DNA from 2 places in the Geodermatophilus sp. SYSU D00814 genome. Region 2 is predicted to be linked to the other one. Evidence: predicted binding sites of a transcription regulator. Region 2 holds the regulator's gene; the other holds the start of a gene.
The links. The regulator LexA, encoded in region 2, represses DNA repair genes until DNA is damaged. The targets are predictions, from matches to a motif close to TCGAACANNTGTTCGA.
Positions count from the first base shown of each region.

Region 1: a site for LexA is predicted at 2,570-2,585, ahead of ACI780_RS20330 (DUF6504 family protein). Genes of this name have one in related genera too.

Region 1 is NZ_JBJGYP010000032.1:11,518-18,891, forward strand. It holds gene ACI780_RS20315 (phytoene desaturase family protein) at 1-1,318, opposite strand, end outside; gene ACI780_RS20320 (GNAT family N-acetyltransferase) at 1,321-1,902, opposite strand; gene ACI780_RS20325 (YbaK/EbsC family protein) at 1,916-2,452, opposite strand; gene ACI780_RS20330 (DUF6504 family protein) at 2,679-3,005, shown strand; gene ACI780_RS20335 (SAV_6107 family HEPN domain-containing protein) at 3,005-3,496, shown strand; gene ACI780_RS20340 (DNA polymerase III subunit alpha) at 3,493-7,287, shown strand.
Region 2 is NZ_JBJGYP010000023.1:51,314-58,687, reverse strand. It holds gene ACI780_RS17890 (vitamin B12-dependent ribonucleotide reductase) at 1-413, opposite strand, end outside; gene nrdR (transcriptional regulator NrdR) at 548-1,096, opposite strand; gene ACI780_RS17880 (hypothetical protein) at 1,694-2,440, opposite strand; gene ACI780_RS17875 (LysM peptidoglycan-binding domain-containing protein) at 2,574-3,215, opposite strand; gene lexA (transcriptional repressor LexA) at 3,505-4,293, shown strand; gene ACI780_RS17865 (hypothetical protein) at 4,402-5,418, opposite strand; gene ACI780_RS17860 (phosphatase PAP2 family protein) at 5,444-6,187, opposite strand; gene hflX (GTPase HflX) at 6,302-7,374, opposite strand, start outside.

The DNA.
Region 1 (7,374 bases), on a different contig from region 2:
ACCGGTCGACGGCGGCCAGCAGCCGCTGCGCCTCGCCCTCGGCGAGGGCGTCCCAGTCGCCGCCGTCGGCGAGGTCGTAGGGGTACCACTGCCCCCACACGGTGACCACGTGCCGCCCGGGCGGGGCCAGGGTGTCGTCGCTCGCGGAGAAGGACATCGCCAGCGGCACCGGCTCGCGCGGCAGCCGGCCGGCCAGCCAGTCACCGTGCGCGGCCGCCAGCTGCGCCCGGTCGGTGCACAGCAGCTGCAGGCCCTGCGCGGAGACCGCGGGGTCGACGCCGGGGTAGACCGGCAGCGCGTCGGTCAGGCAGCGCAGCACCAGGCCGAAGCCGTTGCCCACCGGCGGGGCGGCGTCGGCCAGCGCCGGTGGGGCGGCCGCGCCGGCGAGGTCGCGGGTGGCCAGGACGTGGCAGGCGGCGACGACGACCGGCGCCGCGACCCGCCGTCCGGAGACGGTCTCGACGCCGGTCACCCGGCCGCCGGCCGGGCCGCCGCCGACGAGCAGCCGCGCGGCGCCGTCGCCGAGGGTGACCCGCCCGCCGTCGGACTCCAGCCGGCGGCGCAGCGCCTCGGTGAGGCCGCCGGAGCCGCCCACCGGGTGGCCCGGCGGGGTGTCGTGCAGCAGCGCCACCCACGCGACCATCGCCGCGGTGCCCGGCTCGCTCATCGGCGGCCCGGACTGCGCGCCGAACCAGGCCAGCGCCGCCTTGAGCCGCTCGCTGGTGAACCAGCGGTCGAGCAGCGCGTCGCCGGAGCCGAGGAAGTCGACGGCGAGGTCGCCGCCGGGGGTGCGGGGACCGTCGCCGGTGGGGGCGCCCAGCGGCCAGAACGCGCGGGCCAGGCCCAGCGGGGTGGGCCGGCGGCCGAAGGAGTCGACGACGGCGCGGCTGCGCGGCCCCCAGACGCCGACGAACCGGCGGTAGGCCCGGGCGTCGTCCTCCCCGCAGGCGGCGGCGATCGAGGCGCAGGTGGCGTCGAGGTCGACGGAGAACACCAGCGGGCGGCCGTCGGGGCCGGGGTCGCCGGGCGCCGGGGCCGGCGCGAAGCCCCACGGGTCGCAGTCGAGGTAGCGCAGCCCGTGCGCGGTCAGGTCGAGCTCCTCGACGACGCCGCTGTGCCGGACGATGACGTGCGCGCTCGAGCCACGGTCGACCCGGACCCCCGGCCAGCGCTCGACGGTGGACACCGCCCCGCCGAGCACCTCGTCGCGCTCGACCACCTCGACGCGCAGCCCGGCGCGCGCGAGGTAGCAGGCCGCGACCAGGCCGTTGTGACCGGCGCCGACGACGACGGCGTCGGCGGTGGGGGGACCGGGCACGCTCAGGCGCCGCTGCCCGGCACCGGCTTCAGCGGCAGCCGGGCGCCGAGGATGGCGAAGGGCCGGGTGTCGCCGGGGAAGTGGTGGCCGCGGGCGAGGTCGACGAAGCCGTCGGCGTGGTACAGCCGGAAGGCCTTGGTGTCGGCGTCGGGCGTGGACAGCAGCGCGGCGGGTGCGTCGACGCCCTCGACCAGCGCGTGCAGCAGCCGCCGGCCCAGGCCCCGGCTCTGCGCCTCGGGGTGCACGTGCAGCTCGCACACCTCGAAGGCGCCCGGCAGCCACCGCTTGGCGGTGCGCCGGTCCAGCGCCGCGCGCACCTGGTCGTGCCACCACTGGCCCGGGGCGACGAGGTAGCCGTAGCCGAACCCGGTCAGCTGCTCGCCGTCGGGACCGGGCGCGAAGGCGCCGACGGCGCGGAAGCCGGGGCGCTCGGTGTGCTGGATCGCGTAGCCGTAGCGGCCGGCCACCACCGAGGCGTCGTAGCCCATGGCCGCGCCGTAGATGGCCAGCGCCTCGTGCATGTGGTCGCGCAGCCAGCCGGCGGGCAGCTCGGTCACCCGGGCCGCGGGCGTCGTGCCGGTCACTGTCTCTCCTCGCTCACGGACCCACCGGGGCGGCGGGGGACTGCGCGGTCACCGAGGCGACGTCGGCCGGGCCGTCGCCGACCTCGGCGGGGGTGCCCCCGGTCAGCCGGAGCAGCTCGTCGTAGGTGGTGGGGAAGACGGCCGAGGGGTGGCCGGCGGCGGCCCAGACCTGCTCGTAGCGGGCCAGCTCGACGTCGACCAGGGTGCCGATCGGCGCGGGGTGGCCGACCGGGGCGACCCCGCCGATGGGCTGGCCGGTGTGCTCGCGGACGAAGTCGGCCGGGGCGCGGCGCACCTCCGGGACGCCGAGCAGGACGGCGACCCGCCCGGTGTCGACCCGGTGCGCGCCGCTGGTGAGCACCAGCAGCGGCTGCCCGCCGACGTCGAAGACCAGGCTGTTGGCGATGGCGCCGACCGGGACGCCGAGCCCGGTGGCCGCCTCCGCGGCGGTGCGCGCGCCCGACGGGATATCGCGGACCTCCCCGCGCACGCCGGCCGCGGCGAGCAGCTCGGCGAGGGCGGCCACCCGGGGGTGGTCGGGTCGGCTCATGCGCCGATCCTGCCACCGCTGTCGGTGCCCCGCCGTACCGTCCGCCGCAGGGGACGGGGAGGGCCCGCCGGGCGCCCGGCTTGACGGGACCGGCGCGGTCGGGTCTACTCGACTCGTTCGAACACACGTTCGAACACCGCCGGCCTCCCACCGCACCCGGGTCCTTCCCCACCCGGTGCGGTGGGTCGGGCCGGTCGGTCAGCGGGCACGGGGTGGGGAGACGGGCATGAGCCGGGTGCTGGGTGACGTCGGCGAGCGGGTCGGCGAGGAGGTGCAGGTCGAGCGCGGGCCGCTCGGGCCGGCGCAGTTCTGGCGCGGGCAGTGGCGCTACGTCGTCGGCGAGCTGCTCGACTCGTGGGTCGAGACCGCGCCGTGGTGGCAGCGGCCCGCCGACGTCCCCGGCGGCGCCTCGGCCGACCTGGTCGCCCCCCGCGAGGTCTACCGGGTCGAGGCGGTGCGGGCCGGGCGCTCGCGGATGAGCTTCGCCGGGGTCTACGACCTGTGCTGGGACGCGGCGGACAACCGCTGGTCGCTCGTGCGGGTGCACGACTGATGGGTGCCGCCTCCGCCATGACCCACCACCCGGCCGACCAGCTGCCGCTGCCCCCGCCGCTGCCGGCGGCGGCGACCCAGCTGCTCGACCAGGCCACCCGCGCGCTGGCCGAGGCCCGCCGCGCCCCCGACCCCTGCCGGCGCTACGCCACCGCCCACCTGGGCGCGCTGCGCGCGGCGGCGGCGGTGCTGGCCGCCCGCACCCGGCCGGAGAGCGGCCGCCGCCGGCCGCGCAGCGCCTGGGTGCTGCTCGAGCAGGTCGCCCCGGAGCTGGGGGAGTGGGCCACCTTCTTCGCCGCCGGCGCCGCCAAGCGCGCCGCGGCCGAGGCGGGGCTGTCCCGCGCGGTCACCGAGCGCGAGGCCGACGACCTGGTCCGCGACGTCGGGGCCTTCCTCGCCGTGGTCGACAGCGTGCTCGCCAGCACCCCCGCGCCCGCGCCCCGGCCGCGCGTGGTGGGCGGCACCGCGCACCGTCCCGCCCGCGGGCGGTGAGCGGCGACCCCTTCGTCCACCTGCACGTCGCCTCCGGCTACTCCCTGCGGTACGGGGCCAACCACCCGGCCGACCTGGTGGCCCGCGCCGCCGAGCACGGCATGGGTGCCCTCGCCCTGACCGACCGCGACGGTCTCTACGGCGCGGTCAAGTTCGCGCTGGCCTGCCGGTCGGCGGGGGTCCGTCCGCTGTTCGGGGTCGACCTCGCCGTCGCCCCCGCGGTGGACACCGCCGTGCCCCCCGCGCGGGCGCACGTGCTGGGGGAGGACGACGAGCTCTCGCCGCGGCGCACCGCGGGTGGACACCCCCGGACCGCTCCCGCGCGGCGCAGCCCGGTGCGCGGCGGCGCCGCCGTCGACCCGCGGCTGCCGCGGGTCACCTTCCTCGCCCGCGACGGCGCCGGCTGGCGCGCGCTGTGCCGGCTGACCAGCGCCACCCACCTGCGCGGCACCCGCGGCGAGCCGGTGTCCTCGCTGGCGCTGGCCGCCGAGCACGCCCCGGGGCTGGTCGCGGTGCTGGGGCCGGACTCGCCGGTGGGCCGGGCGCTGGCGGCCGGGCGGGCCGACGTCGCCGCGGCGCGGCTGTCGGCCTGGCGGTCGGTGTTCGGCCCGGGCTCGCTGGTGGTCGAGCTGGTGCACCACCGCGGCCGGGGCGACCGCTCCCGCGCCCAGCGGCTGCTGCGCTTCGCCGACGAGGAGGGCGTGCCGGTGGTGCTCACCAACGCCGTCCGTTACGTCGAGGCCCTCGACGCGCCCACCGCCGACGTCCTCGACGCCTCCCGGCGGCTGGTCGCCCTCGACACCCGGCACGTCGACCGGCGCACCGCCGAGGGGTACCTGAAGTCGGGCAAGGAGATGGCCGAGGTCGCCGCGGAGATCGCCGGCCCCGACCGCGACGCGGCGCTGCGGCTGCTCGAGCGCACAGCCCGGCTGGCCGAGCAGTGCGCCGTCGACGTCCGCGACGACCTCGGCATCGGCACCGTGCGCTACCCGGAGCTCGACGTCGTCACCGCGCCCGGCGAGCAGGGGATGGACCCCTCCGAGGTGCTGCGGGCCCGCTGCGAGGCGGGGCTGGGCCGGCGCGGGATGGCGCGCACGGCGGCGGTGACCCGGCGGCTCGAGGAGGAGCTCGCCGTCATCGACTCCCTCGGCTACCCCTCCTACTTCCTCACCGTCGCCGACGTCGTCGACCTCATCAAGGGGTTGCGGGTCCGCGCCGCGGCGCGCGGGTCGGGGGCGGGCAGCCTGGTCACCTACCTGCTGGGCATCTCCGACGTCGACCCGATCCGCTACGGCCTGCTGATGGAGCGGTTCCTCTCCCCGCTGCGCCACCAGCTGCCCGACATCGACATCGACGTGGAGTCCGCCCGGCGGATGGAGGTCTACGACGCGGTGATCGCCCGCTTCGGCGCCCACCGGGTCAGCTGCATCTCGATGATGGACACCTACCGGGTGCGCCACGCCATCCGCGACGTCGGTGCCGCGCTCGGGCTGCCCCCGGCCGAGATCGACGCCGTCGCCAAGGCCTTCCCGCACATCCGGGCCAACCAGGTGCACGCCGCGCTGCGCGACCTGCCGGAGCTGCAGGCCAGCCGGCTGGGCTCCCGGCGCGGCGGCGGCACCGGCGACCTCGACCTGCTCTTCGACCTCGTCGCCCGGCTCGACGGCCTGCCCCGGCACATCGCGCTGCACCCGTGCGGGGTGCTGCTGTCCGACGCCACGCTGCTCGACCGCACCCCGGTGGAGAACAGCTACCTCGGCTACCCGATGAGCCAGTTCGACAAGGACGACGTCGAGGAGCTCGGGCTGCTCAAGCTCGACCTGCTCGGCATCCGGATGCAGTCGGCGATCGCGCACGCCCTCGACGAGGTGGCCCGGGTCGACGGCGAGCGGGTCGACATCGACGCGGTCCCGCGCGACGACCCGACCACCTTCGAGCTGATCCGCAGCACCCGCACGCTCGGCATGTTCCAGATCGAGTCGCCGGGGCAGCGCGAGCTGGTCGGCAAGTTCGGGCCGGAGTCGTTCGAGGACATCGTCATCGACATCTCGCTGTTCCGGCCCGGCCCGGTGAAGAGCGACATGGTCACCCCGTTCCTGCTGGCCCGGAACGGCTGGCGGGACCCGGTCTACCCGCACGAGGACCTCGCGCCGTACCTGCGGGAGACCGCCGGCGTCGTCGTCTTCCACGAGCAGGTGCTGCAGATCGTGGCGCAGATGACCGGCTGCGACCTCGCCCAGGCCGACGAGGCGCGCCGCGCGCTGGGCGACCGCGAGCTGCACCCGGAGGTGCGGGCGTGGTTCATGCCCGAGGCGCTGCAGCGCTACCCGGTCGAGGTGGTCGAGCGGGTGTGGGAGGTGCTGGTCGCCTTCGGCTCGTTCGGCTTCTGCAAGGCCCACGCCGCGGCGTTCGCGCTGCCCACCTACCAGTCGGCGTGGCTGAAGACCCACCACCCCGCGGCCTTCCTCGCCGGGGTGCTCACCCACGACCCCGGCATGTACCCCAAGCGGCTGATCCTCGACGACGCCCGCAACTTCGGCATCCGGGTGCTGGGCCTCGACGTCAACGCCTCGACCGGCAGCTACCGGGTGGAGCGGCTGGCGCCGGCGGACCGGCGGGCGGACTGGCGGCGGCCGGAGTGGATGCCGGCGGCGATGGCCGACCCGTCGGCCTACGGGATCCGGCTGTCGCTCACCGACGTCAAGGGCATCGGCGAGGACGAGGTCGAGCGGGTCGTCGCCGGGCAGCCCTACCGGTCGCTCACCGACTTCTGGTCGCGGGCGTCGGTGTCGCGGCCGGTGGTCGAGCGGCTGGTGCTGGCCGGCGGGTTCGACTCCCTCTACGGCTTCGGGGTCCGCGACCGCGAGGCCGGCCGGCCCACCCGCTCCCGCCGGTCGGTGACCCGCCGCGACCTGTTGCTGCAGATCGGCGAGCTGGACCGGTGGAGCCGCAGCACCGCCCGCACCGGGTCGGTGGGGCAGCTGAGCCTCGACCTGCTCGGCCTGGAGGTCGCGGGGGAGGAGCCCGGCGCCGGGGAGGACGGCGCCGGGGAGGACGGCGCCGCGCCCGGTCCCGGGTGGGCGGCCGGCTCGGGACTGCCCGAGTTCACCGACGCCGAGCTGGTGCGCGCCGAGCTGGAGGTGCTGGGGCTCGACGCCAGCCGGCACGTCGTCGACTTCTACCGGCCGTTCCTCTCCGCGGTCGGCGCGGTGCCGGCCGGGGAGCTGCTCGGCTGCCGCAGCGGCGCCGAGGTGCTGGTGGCCGGGGTCAAGGTGGCCACCCAGACGCCGCCGATCCGGTCGGGGCGCCGGGTGGTGTTCGTGACCCTCGACGACGGCACCGGCTGCACCGACTCGACCTTCTTCGAGGACGTGCAGGGTCCCTACGCGGCGACGGTGTTCCACTCGTGGCTGCTGGTCATCCGCGGGGTGCTGCGCCGCACGGGCCCGCGCGGGGTGTCGATCCGGGCCACCGGGGCGTGGGAGCTGCCGGCGCTGTACGAGGCGTGGGAGACCGGCGGGCCGGCCGCGGTGGCCGAGCACATGGCCGCGCCAGGGGAGTTCACCGAGCAGGCCATCGCCGGCGCGGCCGCCTCGCACGGCGCCCGGCCGGTGGTGGTCAGGCCGGTGCTGGTGCACCCGACCGGCTTCCGGATGTCGCCCTACGCCGACATCAAGCCGGCCGGGGACGACGCCGGCACCGCCGCCCGCCGCGCCGCCGCACAGCGCGGCCCCGCCGCGTCGGCCCCGCGCAAGCTGTGGCACTCCAGCCCCGGCAGCTCCGGCCACTGAGGAGAGCCCGCACGCCCCGCACGCTCGGCGCGGGGCCCTGCGGCGGGGCGGCCGCTGCCGCCCTCGCCCCAGGTGATGTGCGCCCGT
Region 2 (7,374 bases):
TGCAGCAGCATCCAGGTCAGCTCGTGCTCGAAGACCTCGGCGTCGCCCTCGCTGGCGAAGTAGCCGTGCTCGCGGCCGGCGGCGCCGTAGGTGAGCACCACCCGGTCGATGAGCTGGCGCAGGCTGGTCTCGCGCTGCGGGGTGCCGACGGCGCCGCGGAAGTACTTCGTGGTGACGATGTTGGTGGCGTTGATGCTCCACTCGGCGGGGAACTCGACGCCGCGCTGCTCGAAGTTGATCGAGCCGTCACGCCAGTTGGTCATGACGACGTCGCGCCGCTCCCAGACCACCTCGTCGTAGGGGTGCACCCCGGCGGTCGTGTAGACCCGCTTGATCTTCAGGCCCTTCCCCCGGGTCGGCGCCTTGACGGCCCGACGCGTACGGCCTGCCGGGCGGTCCTCGATCTCGGTCACGAGCTCTCCCTCGGTGAGTGGTCCGGGCGGCTGGGGAAGAGAGCCACCCTGTTCCTAGCGGTTGGTGCTGACGGTTTCTGGGGTGGTGCTGAGCGGGTGGTGCCGATCGGGCCGGCGACGCTGCCGGCCGGTGGTCAGGTGCCGGACGTGCCTGCGGCGCTCGCCGGGCCGCGTCCGCCGCGACGGCGCGGCGGCGGGTCGAGCTGCATGCCCGGCAGCGGCGGCGTGCCCCCGGTGTGGTGCCGCGCCCGGAGCTCGGTGATCTCCTTCTCGAAGTCCTCCACCGAGGTGAAGGCCCGGTAGACGCTGGCGAAGCGCAGGTAGGCGACCTCGTCGAGCTCCCGCAGCGGGCGCAGGATCGCCAGGCCGACCTCGTGGCTGGGCACCTCGGCCACCCCGCTGGCGCGGATGGCGTCCTCCACCTGCTGGGCGAGCTGCTGGAGCTGGTCCTCGTCGACCGGCCGGCCCTGGCAGGCCCGGCGCACGCCGGCGACGACCTTGGAGCGGTTGAACGGCTCGCTGACCCCGCTGCGCTTGACGACGGCGAGGACGGCCTCCTCCACGGTGGTGAAGCGGCGGCCACAGGCGGGGCACGAGCGGCGGCGCCGGGTGGTGGCTCCCTCGTCGGCCTCGCGCGAGTCGATCACCCGGCTGTCGGGGTTGTGGCAGAACGGGCACCGCACTGCGGTTCACCTCCCTCCGCGGACGGGCTCGGTACCGGGGACCCGGTGCCGGGTGGGGCGTGTCGACGGGCCGCCGGGTGCTCCGGGCACCCGGTGCGCCGACCCCTGCTGTGGACCCCTGCTGTGGACCCCTGCTGTGGACCCCTGCTGTGGACCCCTGCTGTGGACCTCTCTGGGGACATCCCGTGGACGCCCCGGGGAGAACCTGAGGACGGACCTGTGGAGGACCTCCATCGGGGCAACTACTAGATGTAGGGGGACCGTAGGCCCGGCTCCACTACATCTGCAAGTCGATACCGGGCGTGTCTCTTCCGCCGAGACCCGCTCGTGACCTCCTGGTGACCACGCGCGAGCAGGTCTCCCACCGGCCACACGACACGCCGCGACCGCCCGCGTGTCGGCGCGCACGGGACCGGACACGGGTGTACGGACCGGCTGCGGAGGTCGCCGGATCCTGTCGGAACGGCCCACGGGAGCAGGACCGGCGACCCGGTGGACGGTGCCCGGGGCAGCTGCCGGCCGGGCGCGGGCTCGGTGGAGGCGGTGCTGGGTGAGGGCTGGTGCCGGGCAGGCGCGGAGCGCCCGGACCGGCGGAGCTCAGACCGGCGGGCGGACCGCCGGACGACCACCCCGGGCGTTCGGCACGAGGTCGCCGAGCCGGATGGGCCGCGTGAGCAGGTCGGGCTCCCCCGCCGGCACGACCGTCAGACCCGGGCCGGGAACGACAGCCGACCCGGGGGCCGCCTCGCCCCCTGGGCCGGCGACGACGGCCGGCATCTCGGTCGTGACCGCGCGGTGGCGGCCCGACCCGGCGCCGGCGGGTGCGCGGTGCCGGCCGGCCCCGCCCGCACCGACGGCGGGCTGCTCGGCGGTCGCGTCGGCGCCGTGCCGCCGGAACCGGCGGGGGCGCGGAACCGGACCCCCGACGGAGACGACCGCGGCCGTGGCGGGCACCGCCGCGACACCGAGCACCGCAGCGACACCGGGCACCGGAGCGACACCGGGCACCGGAGCGACACCGGGCACCGCCGCGAGGGCTGGCATCGCAGCGGTGGCGGGCGCGTCCGCCGGGGCGGGCGCGGCCGCGGGTACGGCGTCGGCTGCCGGCGCGAGCGTCAGGCGGCGCTCGGGCAACCGGACCGCGGTCAGCTCCACCCAGGTCCCGGCGCCCTCGACGACCCCGGGAACCTCCGCCCGCAGCCGCACCCAGACCTCGCAGGCGCCGCTGTCGTCGTGCCGCCAGCCGAGCATCGCACCCGGCACCCAGGCGCCGTCCACGAGCACCTCGACGTCCTGCGGCGACCCGAAGGACACCGCCGCCCTGCTGTTCACGGCTGCTGACACGCCCCTCACCGTATGCGTTGATCCGAGATCGGTGCGTGAGCGACCGGGGACCGATGGTTGACGAACCGTCGAGGACGCTCTCGTCACTTCTCCGGGCGGCCCTCGGTGGCCGTCCCGTGTCCCCTCCGCCGGGTCAGGGGAGCCGGAGGACCTGCCCGGCGACCACCGCGGAACCCTCGAGGTCGTTGAGCGCCTCGATCGCGTGCACCACGGCGCGCACGTCCTGACCGTCGCCGGCGACCTCGTCGGCGATGGACCACACCGTGTCGCCCGGCTCGACGACGACGCTGCTCTCCCCGGCGAGCTGCAGGCCCTGCTGGGGAGCGAGGACCTCCCGGCCCAGGAGCGCGCCCCCGATGCCCGCGGCCAGGACCAGGGCGACGACCAGGCGCCGCCCGCGGCGGGTCAGCCGGAGGGGCGCCGGCGACGGGACGGCCGCGCGCCGGACCGGCTGCGCGGACACCGGCCGCCCTCCGGGCCGGGCCGGGTCGCGGCGCGTGCGGCGCGCCCCCGCGGCGGGGCCGGTGGCGCGGGCGGCCGGCTCGGCCGGGAGGTCGGGCACCGGCCGCAGGTGACCGGCCACGCGCGGGCCGGCGCCGGGGAGCGGGGCCGGAGGTGCCGGGGGCGCCTGGCGAGCGGGGCGCCCGGAGGTGTCGGGGCGCACCGGCCGACGAGTGGGAGCGGGGCCGCCCCCGGCACCGTCGGCGAGCAGCGGCCGCCAGGGCACCCGCACCGTCGCGTCGAACTCCAGCACCGCCTGGCGCACGCTGCCCATGACCACTCTCCTCGTCGACCCCATCGCATCGAACAGACGTTCGATCGAACGTGTGTGCGATGTCTACCGCACGGCACCGACAGGAGCCAACCGACACCGCCCACCGGTTTCGAACACACGTTTGAAGTCCCGGTCCCGAGGCGCTACGGTCCGATCAGCAGCCGTCCGCCCGGCACCCGGCGGTCGATCCCGGCCGCACCGGCACCCGTCGGTCACCGACCGGAGGTCCCGGAGCCGGGGACGGGGCGGGACACGAGGGCCGTGGGGACACGGCCGGCGAGGAGGAGACGTGGCGGGCACCAGCGGGACCGGCCAGGGCACGCGCGGGAGCACCACCACCCGGCGGGGTGGCGGCCGGCGGGGCACCGACACCGCCGCCGAGGGGACCGGCACCCAGACCGGCGCGGTGCGCACCTTCCCCGACCGGGGTGAGGCCGGCGACGGGCTCACGCAGCGCCAGCGCCGGGTGCTCGAGGTCATCCGCGACTCGATCGAGCGCCGCGGCTACCCGCCCTCGGTGCGCGAGATCGGCGAGGCGGTGGGCCTGTCCTCGGCGTCGTCGGTCGCCCACCAGCTCTCCGTGCTGCAGAAGAAGGGCTGGTTGCGGCGCGACCCCAACCGCCCCCGCGCGCTCGACGTGCGGCTGCCCGGCGACACCGCGGCGGAGGCCGCACCGCCGGCCGCCGCGGCCGGCGACACCACCGCCCCCACGTACGTGCCGCTGGTCGGCCGGATCGCCGCCGGTGGCCCGGTCCTCGCCGAGCAGGCGGTCGAGGACGTCTTCCCGCTCCCCCGCGAGCTGGTCGGCGACGGCACCCTGTTCATGCTCCGGGTGGCCGGTGACTCGATGGTCGACGCGGCCATCTGCGACGGCGACTGGGTGGTCGTGCGCCAGCAGCCCACCGCTGAGAACGGCGAGATCGTGGCCGCGATGCTCGACGGCGAGGCCACCGTCAAGACCTACAAGCGCCGCGACGGGCACGTGTGGCTGCTGCCGCACAACCCGGCCTACGAGCCCATCCCGGGCGACGAGGCGACCATCCTCGGCCGGGTGGTCACCGTCCTGCGCCGCGTCTGACCCGCACCGCCCGGGACGCGCTCCCGGCCCCGCGGTCCCGCCCGGGTCGGCGGCGGCCGGGCGCCGCGACCTCGACCGGCTGGCGGTCCCGCGGCACGGCGGGCGGCCTCAGCCCGCCGGCGGTCCCGCCGCGCGGCCCCGGCGCACCCGGCCGGCGACCCACACCAGCACCGTGGCCACCCCTGCGGCGACCAGCCCCGCGGCGACCGGGGACACGCCGGTGCCGCCGTCGTCGAGGACGGCCGCCAGCGACGGGTCGGCCGCCGAGGACGGCGCCGGGGCCGCCGTCCCGGCGGGGATCGGCACGAGCGTGACGTCGCCCGGCAGCCCCTCGCCCGCCACGAGGAGCGCCGCGCCGTCGGCGGTGAACGACACCGCCTCCCCCTGCGGCGCCTCGGGCAGCGCGATGCGCACCGGTTCGCCCCCCAGGGCGGCCGGCACGTCCGAGCCGGTCAGCGGCCAGACGTAGGCGTCGGTGTAGGTGCGCAGTGCGATCCGGCTGCCGTCGCGGGCCACCGCGCCGCCGGTCACCAGGAGCTGACCGGCCCGCCCCACCGGGCCGCCCGGTGTCCCGGTCAGCGTGAACGCCACGCTGCCGACGTCGGCCAGCGCCACCGTGCCGCCGTCGACGAGCGGCGCCGTGGGGCGGTAGACGCGGCTGGCACCGAGCACCTCCTTGGTCACCAGGTACGGCGTGCCGTCGGGGGCCACCAGGAGCGCCTCGGCGTCGTGCGGGCCGTCGGGGTAGGTGAGCCGGAAGAGCGCCGTACCGCCGTCGGGCCGCAGGGCGATGAGGGCGACGGTCCCCCGGGTGGCGTTGTTGTCGCCGGTGTCGGCCAGCCACACGGTGCCGTCGGGACCGACGCCGAGGTCCTCGGGGTCGTAGGGGTCCAGCGGCGCGACGGTCTCGTCCACGACGCGGCAGGTCCCGTCGAGCACGGAGACGGCCACCTGCTCGCCGCCGTCGGCGATGGCCAGCAGGCGGTCCCCGACGTCGACGAGGCCGGAGAGCTCCGCGAGCCGGGGGTCGGTCACCTGGCAGCGCAGCGACGGCGCGCCCGGTTCCTCGGCGGCAGCGGGGAATGCGGGGCCGAGCGCGAGGGCCAGACCGGCGAGTGCGGCCACGGCCCACCCGGGGTGTGCCCCGGCGCTACGCGGGGGGACGGCCGGCTCGGGCACTGCCCCAGCGTGACAGAACGACTGCGTCGAGTGCGTGAACCACGCCCAGCAGCAGCACCCCCACCGAGGCGCCGACCACCGCGTCGGTGACCCAGTGGAAGTCCAGGGACACCATGGCGATCCCGGTCAGCACCGGGCCCACGACGCTGAGCCACCACAGCGTCCGCTGCACGCCCGGGGCCAGTCGGTACTCGACCGCCAGCCAGTAGGCCACGCCCCACATGAGCACGGCGTTGGCCACGTGCCCGGAGGGGTAGCTGGCCCCGTCGCGGTGGAAGAAGGACCCGGGGTAGGCCGGCGCGGTGCGGCCGGTGCCGTACTTGAACGCGTAGACCACGACGGTCAGCAGCGCGAGCGCGGTGAGCACCCGCAGCAGCGGCAGCAGGGTCCGCCGGCGGATGCACAGCCAGCCGACCAGCCCGGCCAGGACGATGAGGATGGTGCCGCGCCCGCCGATCTGGGTGACCGCCCAGACCGGCCAGTAGCCCGGGGAGTCCCGCAGGTCCCACGCGCTGACGACCTCGGAGACCTCCAGGTCGAGCCGTTCGAGCACGCCGCGGTTGAGCAGGTCGACGGTGACCGCCGTGGTGACGACGAACGCCACGAGCAGCAGCCACCAGGACGGGCGCCCGGCGGTCACGACGGTGCGGACGGGAGCCGACGGGTCGCCGTCGGCCGGTGCTCCCCTCCCGCGTCGTACCACGCCGCTGGTCACGCGGTCACGGTACCGGGCCGTGACCCGCCCGTGACCTCGCCGCAGGGAGACGGCGAGCCGCCCGGGTGACCGGCGGGGAGCCGGTCCCCCGGGCGGGGGACGGAGGAGCGCCGGTCAGCCGACCGGTGCGGCGAACCGCTCGAGCGCGGCGGCCAGGCCGCCGTCGACGCGCGCGGTGAGCCGGGTGCCCTCCGCCTCGTGCTGCTCGCTGAGGACCTCGCCGTCGCGGTGGACGCGGGCCACCAGGTCGCCGCGGTCGTAGGGCACCAGCACCTCGACCTCGACGTCGGGGTGCGGCAGGCGGGCGGCGACGACCTCGCGCAGCTGCTCGATGCCCTCGCCCGTCCGCGCCGAGACCCACACCGCACCGGGCAGCGCCCGGCGCAGGGTCAGCACGTCCTCCTCGGTCATCGCGTCGACCTTGTTGACGACGATCAGCTCGGGCACCGCCGCGGCGTCGATCTCGCGCAGCACCACGTGCACCGCGTCGATCTGGCCGAGCGGGTCGGGGTCGGAGCCGTCGACGACGTGCAGCAGCAGGTCGGCGCCGGCCACCTCCTCCAGGGTCGAGCGGAACGCGTCGACCAGCTGGTGCGGCAGGTGCCGCACGAACCCGACGGTGTCGGTGAGCGTGTACTCGCGGCCGTCGGGCGACTGGGCGCGGCGCACCGTGGGGTCCAGGGTGGCGAACAGCGCGTTCTCCACCAGCACGCCCGCGCCGGTCAGCCGGTTGAGCAGGCTGGACTTGCCGGCGTTGGTGTAGCCGGCGATCGCCACGCTCGGGACGGCGTTGCGGTCGCGCGCCGAGCGCTGGGTGGCCCGCGCCGTCGCCATGCCGGCGATCTCGCGGCGCAGCCGGCTCACCCGCGACCGGATGCGGCGGCGGTCGGTCTCGATCTTCGTCTCACCGGGACCGCGGGTGCCGATGCCGCCGCCGCCGGCGACGCGGCCACCGGCCTGCCGGGACAACGACTCACCCCACCCGCGCAGCCGCGGCAGCATGTACTGCATCTGCGCGAGCTCGACCTGGGCCTTGCCCTCCCGGCTGGTCGCGTGCTGGGCGAAGATGTCGAGGATCAGTGCGGTCCGGTCGACCACCTTGACCTTGAGGATCTTCTCCAGCGCGTTGAGCTGGCCGGGGGTCAGCTCGCCGTCGCAGATCACGGTGTCGGCGCCGGTGGAGGCGA